DNA from 2 places in the Rhizobium bangladeshense genome. Region 1 is predicted to be linked to the other one. Evidence: riboswitches for the same ligand, from Rfam matches in the RefSeq annotation. Region 1 holds a riboswitch; the other holds the start of a gene.
The links. A riboswitch is a leader RNA that binds a small molecule or an ion and turns the genes downstream of it on or off. The one in region 1 is predicted to bind thiamine pyrophosphate.

Region 1 (5,593 bases):
TACTTAGTGAGTTCAAGCCCCGTGGAAGTTTGATGGAGCGATCATGGACGAGCGGTCCGAGGGCGGGCGCGTCCCGAGGCGAGCGCCTGCACGTTTTATAGCCCTGCGGCAGGTGACAGGCTTCGGGGGCGGCCATCAATCGAGCGTGCCGGCGTTCTGACGATCAGCCGCGGTGGCCGGTGGGAAGATCCGCAACCGAGGACCGCTTCCGCCACTTGGCGACGGTCTCTGATTGATCCCGTAACGCTTCGAAAGCGCTCTCAGAGCCTGACTCGACGAGGTTTCAACGATATCCATATCTTGCCAAACGTCGTGTCAGGACGCGGATGTGGGCGATAGTGATCCATGCTTCGGCTGAAGCGAGGGACTTTTCCCAATCCTTCGACGGCATCTGCCAAGCCACGCGAAGGTGCGCTCCACGACCCAGCGACGCGGCAGAACCTCGACGCCTTTTGCCTTGTCGGTCCGCTTGTCGATCTGGAGAGTGAACTTTGCGATCTTTTGCAGTGCGCCCTTCAGCTTCGGTCCGGCATAACCACGGTCGGCGAAGATATGTCTCAGCCACGGCCAGCGCTTGAGAGTGGTTTGAGGGCGGCAGGTGCACCATCGCGATCCTGAATCTCGGCGCTGTGAACCACGAGGCCGACCATCAGTCCAAGCGTGTCGACGACGATATGACGTTGCGTCCCTTGCTAGCGCATCGGATCAAGCGCAGCCTGAGCTCAAGGGCGCTTCCTCGTCTTGGCACCTTAAGCGTTTTGTGGAGCTTCGAGCGTCGCCGACGACGACGAGCTGTCCTTGCGAATCTTTGAAACGGCTGATCGTGCCGTGTGTGCCGTGCGGCGAATGGATTTCGGGCGCGCAGCCAAGGATGCTTGAGAAAGGCGCAGTCGATCGCGACTTCGGTCTGCTGACTAGGGGCGACCTGGCCCGCAGACGCCGCCCGATGATAGCCTTGCATCGTCCGATTGCCATTTCGACCAGCGGGCGTTTGCCGCGGCCTTTAAAGACCTGCCATTCCATCCAGCCACCCAAAGCTGTGAAATCAATATATGTAGGTATATATGAAATAATATTTCCTATCACTCACGAACTTTTCACACGGATATTTGCGATGTCTCGAACGAAAAAAGATATAATATAAGATATATCCGTCTCATCTGTTGCGTTGCTGACGTATTTCATGAATTGTCCTGGATAGGAGCTACGATAGCACACCGCAGGAATATTGCTTCCTATGAATGCTGAAATCTTGCCGGCAACATCATGGTCGGGAGGCTTGCACAAGGAGCACGATGACATGCATCAGAAAAAGCAATCAGACAAGCGCCTTGGCTACTCGCATCTGCAGTTGGCAACCATCGACGGCGTGTCGCTGCCTGGTCTGCAATTGTCACTCGAGAGGCAGGAGAGCTCCGGGTCGACGAAGAAGACCTTTTTCCAACAATGGCTCCTAGATTTTGCTTTCGGTTGCGAGCTATTTTATCCGATCCAGCTTTATGAACATCTCGCAACAAGCGAGGGCGAAGACAAAGGCGCTGAACCTTTAAGTGAGAGGCACGAGTATAGAATTGGGAGAATTCGGACCGGCCGCCACGTTCCTCATTTGAAATCCACGTCTCTCGGGTTTCCAAATCCCCAAATGGAAGCGCCGGCTCAGTCGCCAACGCTTTCAAACTCCAACAAAAGGTCGGCGAGCGGATGGAGGTTATTATGGACGACATGGATGCGACACAAGCAAAGGACGGCTCGGGCACACAAGTTTCAACAGGTGCGAACCAGCACGGTTGGAACATCGAAAGATGGTAAGAAAGTCTTTTGGAAACTGACCATTGTGCGGTACACGCGAGCCGCAGTTCAAATCCTGCTGCCGCTATCATATACACTGACAACGCTCGCTCATCGGCAAAAATCAAGGATATTTGGCCCGCAAGGCTTGCCCAATTATACTGCAGAAAGGATTTCATTCTCCATGTCATTATGTCCTGCGAAATGCATTCGTATCGCCGCATTTGCAGCGGCCGCCATCGTGCTGGGCACCCAGGTCGCAATCGCGCAAGAACCGTCTATAGGGTCTCAGTGGCTGAACACGCCGGCATCTCGAGTGGAAGCGCTTGCGGTCCTTCAGACCTTGAATACCAATCTCCTGAGTAATGCCAGTGCTACGTTGACCCTTGACCGCTGGTGCGCCGCGCACAAGCTCGCACCGGAAGGTTCTAAGATTGTAGCTCAGCGTGTGGGCGGGCAAGACAAGCCGGCCGATGAGCACATCCGTGACCTTCTGACCGTCGGACCCGGTGAGCTGATCGCTTATCGCCGCGTCCGCCTGGTCTGCGGCGACCGCGTCTTGTCGGAAGCCGAAAATTGGTATGTACCCGCAAAATTAACTGCAGAGATGAATCAGGCTTTGAAGACCAGCGATATCGCGTTTGGCAGAGCCGTTCAGGCTCTTAATTTCACTCGCACAAACCTGTCTGCCAAGTTGCTCTGGTCCCCTCTATCCGAAGGCTGGGACATGGACGGCTTAACAGCGCATGAAACAAGTTCCCTCAGCCTGCCGCCGTTCCTGCTCGAACATCGTGCCGTACTGAAACTTCGAGACGGCACGCCGTTTAGCGCCTTGGTCGAAAGCTACACGGACAAAGTACTAGACTTTCCAGTTCCGCGCCTGCTTTCTCAATAGCGCTTCTGTATCTCGGTAGATTTGGCGAACTACTCAGAATAAATCGACTGCCTATGCGACAAGGGCGCTTGTCTTGCGGAAGCGTGCCGACCGGACGATTGCCCTTGTCCATCGCTTAATCGCGGCGACACGCACGATAGCCTGTGTGTAACCTGACCCCGAGCCATCGCAGATTGTCGCTTGACAGTCCCCTCGGCAAGCCTCTACCCTTTTCGCATTCACCAGGGGGGTCCCGGCAAGGGGCTGAGATACTGCTGGACAATACGGCTTTGCCGATTGTGGCGCAGTGACCCGTTGAACCTGATCCAGTTCATACTGGCGTAGGGACGGTGCAAGCGCTCGAAGGCAGTGGATTCACGCGTCGAATCCGTGCCGGCGTCTTTTCATCATTCCGGCTGAGGACTGGGTCTCCAATCGAAAACTTGGAGCCTCAAACCATGAATATCGCCGCAAAGAATATCACCCCATCCGTCACCATCGGCCCCTTGCCGGCATCCAGGAAGATCTACATTCGGGGGGACGTCCATCCCGAAATTTGCGTGCCGATGCGCGAAATCAGCCTGCATCCGACATCGGGCGAGCCGCCCGTTGTCGTCTACGACTCGTCCGGCCCCTATACGATCGAGGGCACCGAGATCCGCATCGAACAAGGGCTGCCCTCACTGCGACGTGACTGGGTTCTCGCCCGCGGCGACGTCGAGGCCTATCAGGGCCGTCATGTCCGTCCCGAAGACAACGGCTTTGCCAGCGGCGAAAGGCTGACGCCCGAATTCCCCGCGCTACGCCAGCCGCTGCGCGCAAAGGACGGCAAGGCCGTCACCCAGTTCGCCTATGCGCGCGCCGGTATCATCACGCCGGAAATGGAGTTCATCGCCATCCGCGAAAATCTCGGCCGCAAAGCGAGGGCCGAAGCCATGGTCCGCAGCGGCGAAAGTTTCGGCGCCCAAATTCCGAACCATGTGACGGCGGAATTCGTCCGGCAGGAAGTGGCGGCGGGTCGGGCGATCATCCCCGCCAACATCAACCATCCGGAAGCCGAACCGATGATCATCGGCCGCAATTTTCTGGTGAAGATCAACGCCAATATCGGCAACTCGGCCGTCACCTCATCGATGGCGGAGGAGGTCGAGAAAATGGTCTGGGCGGCCCGCTGGGGCGCCGATACCGTCATGGATCTCTCCACCGGCCGTAACATCCACAACATCCGCGAATGGATCATCCGCAATTCGCCGGTGCCGATCGGTACCGTGCCGCTCTATCAGGCGCTGGAGAAGGTCGAGGGCATTGCCGAGAACCTGACCTGGGAGGTGTATCGCGACACGCTGATCGAACAGGCCGAACAGGGCGTCGACTATTTCACCATCCATGCCGGCGTGCGGCTTCACTACATCCCGCTCACCGCCAACCGCGTGACCGGCATTGTCTCGCGCGGCGGTTCGATCATGGCGAAGTGGTGTCTCCATCATCACCGCGAAAGCTTCCTCTACGAGCATTTCGAGGAGATCTGCGACATCTGCCGCGCCTATGACGTCTCCTTCTCGCTCGGCGATGGCCTGCGCCCCGGCTCGATCGCTGACGCGAATGATGCGGCGCAGTTCGCCGAACTGGAAACACTGGGAGAGCTGACCAAGATCGCCTGGACGAAAGACTGCCAGGTGATGATCGAGGGCCCCGGCCATGTGCCGATGCACAAGATCAAGGAGAACATGGACAAGCAGCTCGAAGTCTGCGGCGAGGCGCCTTTCTACACGCTCGGGCCGCTGACGACCGATATCGCGCCGGGCTACGATCACATCACCTCTGGGATAGGCGCAGCCATGATCGGCTGGTTCGGCACGGCGATGCTCTGCTACGTCACGCCCAAGGAGCATCTGGGGCTTCCCGACCGCAACGACGTGAAGGTAGGCGTCATCACCTACAAGGTCGCCGCCCACGCCGCCGATCTCGCCAAGGGGCATCCGGCCGCGCAACTGCGCGACGACGCGCTCTCCCGCGCCCGTTTCGAATTCCGCTGGGAGGATCAGTTCAACCTCTCGCTGGACCCCGAAACCGCCCGCAGCTTCCACGACGAGACGCTGCCGAAGGAAGCCCATAAGGTGGCGCATTTCTGCTCCATGTGCGGTCCGAAATTCTGCTCCATGCGCATCTCGCACGATATCCGCGCCGAAGCACAGAAGGAAGGTCTGGATGCGATGGCAGCGCGTTATCGCGAGGGCGGAGACCTCTACATGCCGGTAGAAATCCTGCAGCAATCGAGCGAATGAGATGCGTGTTCTTGTCAAAGGGGCCGGCGTTGCCGGCCTGACGATGGCGCATGAGCTGCGCGCTAGAGATGCCGAGGTCACCGTGCTCGATCCATATGACGGCTTCCTGCGTGCTGCTTCGTGGCTCGCGGGCGGAATGCTGGCGCCGTGGTGCGAGCGGGAGAGTGCTGATGACGCCGTGCTGATGCGTGGTCTCACCGCGGCCGACAAATGGGAGGCAATGGTGCCGGGAGAGGTGCGACGAAACGGAACGCTCGTGGTCGCCTCGGCTCGCGATCTTGGTGAACTGCGACGCTTTGCCTGCCGCACGACGGGCTATGAATGGCTGGAAGAGCCGGCGATCGCGACGCTGGAACCCTCTCTTGCCGGGCGGTTCCGGCAAGGGCTGTTCTTTCGCCGCGAAGCCCATCTCGATCCCCGGCGAGTTTTGTGTCTGCTGCGCACCAAGCTGACGGATCAGGGGGTCACCTTCGTGAGCGAGAGCCCGCACGAGAGCTTCGACAGTGTCGTCGATTGCACGGGCGCTACGCGCATCGGCGAGGTCAAGGAATTGCGCGGCGTCCGCGGCGAAATGCTTTACCTTAGAAGCTTTGACGTGGATCTCTCCCGGCCGGTCCGCCTGCTCCATCCGCGGTTCCCCGTCTAC
Region 2 (5,593 bases), on a different replicon from region 1:
ACTGATGCCGACACGCTGATCAATCGCTTTATGAGCGACGACACCGCGCCGGTGACCCGCTATCTCCGCGAACGCGACATGTCGACCGGCGTGACCGTGCCGGTGCATATGCCGGGGGGCGATTATGCCACGGTCACCGGCATCCGTTTCCGCGGGGGCCGCGATTTCGAACGGCATGCGTTGAGCGCTATCGCCGACTTCAATCTGCTTGCCCATATCTTTCATGAGACCGCTTATTCGCTTTTCGACACACGGGCGAGGACCGTCGGCACCATCCGCCTGACCGAGCGGGAGCGCGAATGCCTGCGCCATTCTGCGGAAGGCTATTCCGCCAAGGAAATCTCGCGCATCATCGGCCGCTCCGTTCCCACCGTGGTCATGCATCTCAACGCGGCGGCCAAGAAGCTCGGCGCCCGCAATCGTACGCAGGCCGTCGTGCGCGCGACCCATTACCGCCTTCTCGAAGAGCGTGAACGGTCATTGCCCAACCTATAACTTGTGATAGCTGCCTTCGCCGCCGCCGCCGCGTTATGGTCTCCAAACTTCCGAGAAATGGAGATGCCGGTGGCCGAAGTCGCGACAAGTGAAGCCTATCTGCCCTTTCGCGATTATCGCACCTGGTACCGCGTGACCGGCTCCCTGAAAAGCGACAAGCTGCCTCTCGTCGTTGCGCATGGAGGGCCCGGCTGCACGCATGATTACGTCGATTCCTTCAAGGACATCGCCGCCCTCGACGGCCGGCCGGTCATCCATTACGACCAGCTCGGCAACGGCAATTCCACCCGCCTTCCTGACAAGGGCCCGGATTTCTGGACGGTCGGTCTCTTCCTCGAAGAGCTGGACGAACTGCTGGCCCACCTCGGCATCCAGCATCGTTACGCCTTTCTGGGCCAGTCCTGGGGCGGCATGCTCGGCGCCGAACATGCGGTGCGCCGGCCGCAGGGTTTGAAAGCCCTGGTTATCGCCAATTCGCCGGCCAACATGCACACCTGGGTTGCCGAGGCCAACCGGCTGCGGCAGGAATTGCCGAAGGAGGTGCAGGACACGCTGCTGAAGCACGAACACGCCGGAAGCCTCACCGATCCGGACTATATCGCCGCCTCCCGCGTCTTCTATGATCGCCATGTCTGCCGCGTGGCGCCATGGCCGCCCGAGGTGGCGCGCACCTTTGCCATCATGGACGAAGACAACACCGTCTATCGCAACATGAACGGCCCGACGGAATTCCACGTCATCGGAACGATGAAGGATTGGACGATCGAAGACCGGCTCGATCGCATCGAAGCACCGACGCTGCTGATCTCGGGCAAATATGACGAGGCGACGCCCCTGGTCGTCAGGCCCTATCTCGATCGCGTCCCCGGCTGCGAGTGGGTGCTCTTCGAAAATTCCAGCCATATGCCGCATGTCGAGGAAAGGCCGCTGTGCATGGCGACCGTTTCCCGCTTCCTGTCGCGGCACGACTGAAGCATGGACCGGTCGTCACGATCGGCCGGCCAGCCATTTCTTCGCGACCCGGCAAGCCATCGTATAGGCCGGATCGAAGACGTTGCCGACATCGTAACGCACTACCTGGCCCAGCAGATGGCTTGCAGCCGTCCTGTCCAGACCATAATCGGACGCCAGCCAGTTCAGCATTTCACTCGTCGCATGCTGAAGCGCCTGATCGAGGGGCCGGGCATTGCCGATCGTGAAGATGTCTTCAGCGGTTTCTCCGCGCGGCCAGACCAGCCCAGACTTCTTTTCCACCGTCAGCCGCACCGTGACCTCGAAACTGGTCTCGATGCCGGTGCCGACAATCTCGCCATCTCCCTGCACGGCATGGCAGTCGCCCAAAAAGAACAGGGCGCCCGGCGCCGATATTGGGAAGCGAACCGTGGTGCCGGGGCCGAACAGGCGATAGTCCATGTTGCCGCCATATTCGCCACTGGTCGCGGTCGATATCGCCTGGGCGAGGGCGGGCGCGACCCCGAAACAGCCGATCATCGGCGCGAGGGGCAGAACGAAATTCTCGAGACCCGCGACCGGCTCCGACAGCCGGACGGTCAATGCTTCGCGGTCGATGGTCCAGAGAGCGGTATCGCGCGGCGGAAGGCCGCGAACCGTTTCAGGGTCGACAACATTGGCCGCGACGATGCTTCGGGTAAAACCAGTGCCCCTGGTTGGCGTCATGCTGATGATATCTACCTTCAGCGCATCACCGGCCTCCGCACCCTCCACGAAAATTGGGCCGTTCATCGGGTTCGGACCAGATGCCCGCCTGATGCCGTCCTTGTCATAGCCGATGGCGTCGAGCGTTTCCGTGACCACGGTATCGCCACTCGCGATACGGAGCGCCACCGGCAGGGAACCGATGACATTATGGAAGATCGTCGGAATGAAGCGATGCGTGGTCATGAGAATCCCGTTTGTTCAACGTACCGGCTGCTGCTGAATGCCCGCAGAGAACTCAACACTAGACCAGAGATCTCGGGGTGCCAATCCTGCCTGGCACGGGGCCTCCATCAACCTCCGCAGCGAAGCGCGCGGCTGGGCCCCGCACTGCTATGCTCATGAAACGCCAGAGGGATTTCCCTTCAGGCTGCCTCCTTCTTTTTCCATCGTGGTCAAATTCAAACCATTGCACCGGAACGGATAAGGAGAGGCCTTCTTGACATCGGGGCCGCTCCGGTCTTTGATGCCGCGCATTCACCAGGGGTGTCCCGGCAAGGGGCTGAGATTCTGCTGAACAATACGGCTTTGCCGATTGTGGCGCAGTGACCCGTTGAACCTGATCCAGTTCATACTGGCGTAGGGACGGTGCGGACGCTGCGGCTGTCAGGCGGATTTCGCTTTGTCGCTTGAGGCGTCTTTCCATCATTCCAACACTGGAACTGGGTCTCCAAACGTCAAACCTTGGAGCCTCACCCATGAATATTGCCGCACCCAAGCTTACTCCCGTGGTCACCACCGGCCCGCTTCCGGCCTCGAGCAAGGTCGTAAAGCCCGGAACACTCTATCCGGATCTTCGCGTGCCTATGCGGGAAATCAGCCTTCACCCGACCTCGGGCGAACCACCGGTCACGGTCTACGATTCCTCCGGTCCCTATACTGACCCGCAACATACGGTCTCGATCGACGCCGGGCTGCCGCGTTTGCGCGAAAACTGGATCAAGGCGCGTGGCGATGTCGAAGCCTATGAAGGCCGGCTGGTGAAGCCTGAAGACAATGGTTTTGCCGCAGGCGAGCGGCTGACGCCGGAATTCCCCATTCGCAACACACCGCTCAAGGCAAAGACGGGCCGCGCCGTCACCCAGCTCGCCTATGCGCGTGCCGGCATCGTCACGCCGGAAATGGAGTTCATCGCGATCCGCGAAAACCTCGGCCGGCAGGCCGCGAAGGAGGCGCTGACCCGCGACGGCGAGAGCTTTGGTGCTGATATTCCCGATTTCGTCACGCCCGAATTCGTCCGGCGGGAAGTCGCGGCGGGCCGGGCGATCATTCCGGCCAACATCAACCACCCAGAGTCCGAACCGATGATCATCGGCCGTAATTTCCTGGTGAAGATCAATGCCAATATCGGCAACTCGGCCGTCACCTCGTCGATGGCGGAGGAGGTGGAAAAGATGGTCTGGGCGATCCGCTGGGGCGCCGACACGGTGATGGACCTTTCCACCGGCCGCAACATTCACAATATCCGGGAATGGATCATTCGCAATTCGCCGGTTCCGATCGGAACGGTGCCGCTCTATCAGGCGCTTGAAAAGGTGAACGGCATTGCCGAGGATCTCAGCTGGGAGGTCTATCGCGATACGCTGATCGAACAGGCCGAGCAGGGCGTCGACTATTTCACCATTCATGCGGGCGTGCGGCTTGCCTATATCCCGCTCACCGTCAATCGTGTCACCGGCATCGTCTCACGCGGCGGCTCTATCATGGCCAAGTGGTGTCTGCATCATCACAAGGAGAGCTTTCTCTACGAGCATTTCGAGGAAATCTGCGAGATCTGCCGCGCCTACGACGTCTCCTTCTCGCTTGGAGACGGCCTTCGCCCTGGCTCGATCGCCGATGCCAATGACGCAGCGCAATTTGCCGAGCTCGAAACCCTCGGCGAACTGACCAAAATCGCCTGGGCCAGGGATTGCCAGGTGATGATCGAAGGTCCCGGCCACGTGCCGATGCACAAGATCAAGGAGAATATGGATAAGCAGCTCAAGGTTTGCGGCGAGGCTCCCTTCTATACGCTCGGACCCCTGACCACCGACATCGCACCTGGCTATGATCATATTACCTCCGGCATCGGAGCCGCGATGATCGGGTGGTTCGGCACAGCCATGCTCTGCTACGTCACGCCGAAGGAGCATCTGGGGCTGCCGGATCGCAGCGACGTCAAGACCGGCGTCATCACCTACAAGATCGCCGCTCATGCCGCCGATCTTGCCAAGGGCCATCCGGCCGCCCGCATCCGCGACGACGCGCTGTCGCGGGCACGCTTCGAATTCCGCTGGGAAGACCAGTTCAACCTGTCTCTGGATCCGGAAACGGCGCGTTCCTTCCATGACGAGACTTTGCCGAAGGAGGCGCACAAGGTGGCGCATTTCTGCTCGATGTGCGGCCCGAAATTCTGTTCCATGCGTATTTCCCACGACATTCGCGCCGAAGCCCAGAAAGAAGGACTGGAAGCCATGGCCGCCAGGTATCGCGACGGCGGCGACCTCTACATGCCCGTCGCCGAGGCCGCGAAACCGCCTTCCGGAGAATGACGATGCGCATCCTCGTCAAGGGGGCCGGCGTTGCCGGCCTCACCGTTGCGTGGCAGCTCTATCGGCACGGCTTCCGCGTCAGCGTCGCTGAGCAAGCCGACCGGGTCGGCGCCGGCGCTTCCGGCTTTGCCGGCGGCATGCTTGCTCCATGGTGCGAAAGGGAAAGCGCGGAGGAGCCGGTACTGGCGCTCGGTCGTCTTGCCGCCGATTGGTGGGGGGCAGCGCTGCCCGGCCTTGTCAATCGCCGGGGGACACTTGTCGTGGCGGCCGGGCGCGATGCCGGCGAACTCGACCGCTTTTGCCGCCGGACAAGCGGATGGGAGTGGCTGGACGAGCAGGCGATCGCAGCCCTTGAACCTGATCTCGCCGGCCGCTTCCGCAGGGCATTGTTCTTTCGGCAGGAAGCGCATCTCGATCCGCGGCAGGCGCTCTCGGGGCTCGCCGCCGGACTTGAGGAAGCCCGCATGCATCTCACATTCGGGGTCACGGGTGACCCCGACCTTGCCCATTACGATCGTGTGATCGACTGCACCGGGGCCGCCCAGATCGGCCGCCTGCCCGAATTGCGCGGCGTTCGCGGAGAGATGCTGTGCGTCGAAACGAGCGAGGTGAATCTCTCCCGTCCCGTCCGTCTGCTGCATCCGCGCCACCCGATCTATATCGTGCCGCGGCAGGGAAATCGCTTCATGATCGGGGCGACGATGATCGAAAGTGACGATGTCGGCCCGATTACCGCGCGTTCGCTGATGGAATTGCTGAATGCCGCCTATGCCCTCAATCCCGCCTTCGGCGAGGCACGGGTTACCGAAACCGGCGCGGGCGTGCGGCCAGCTTACCCCGACAATTTGCCG

Region 2: it holds a riboswitch for thiamine pyrophosphate, as region 1 does, so the genes downstream of both, thiC (phosphomethylpyrimidine synthase ThiC) here and thiC (phosphomethylpyrimidine synthase ThiC) in region 1, are expected to answer to the same signal.

The regions. Positions count from the first base shown of each region.
Region 1 covers NZ_CP071615.1:332,856-338,448, reverse strand. Annotated here, with positions in the region: partial or broken gene J2J98_RS27560 (IS481 family transposase) at 176-297, opposite strand; partial or broken gene J2J98_RS27555 (transposase) at 284-692, opposite strand; partial or broken gene J2J98_RS27550 (IS5/IS1182 family transposase) at 840-1,029, opposite strand; gene J2J98_RS27540 (hypothetical protein) at 1,973-2,683, shown strand; TPP riboswitch at 2,897-3,028, shown strand; gene thiC (phosphomethylpyrimidine synthase ThiC) at 3,121-4,947, shown strand; gene thiO (glycine oxidase ThiO) at 4,949-5,593, shown strand, end outside.
Region 2 covers NZ_CP071617.1:153,281-158,873, reverse strand. Annotated here, with positions in the region: gene J2J98_RS29895 (helix-turn-helix transcriptional regulator) at 1-495, shown strand, start outside; gene J2J98_RS29890 (proline iminopeptidase-family hydrolase) at 565-1,467, shown strand; gene J2J98_RS29885 (acetamidase/formamidase family protein) at 1,483-2,397, opposite strand; TPP riboswitch at 2,684-2,815, shown strand; gene thiC (phosphomethylpyrimidine synthase ThiC) at 2,910-4,742, shown strand; gene thiO (glycine oxidase ThiO) at 4,745-5,593, shown strand, end outside.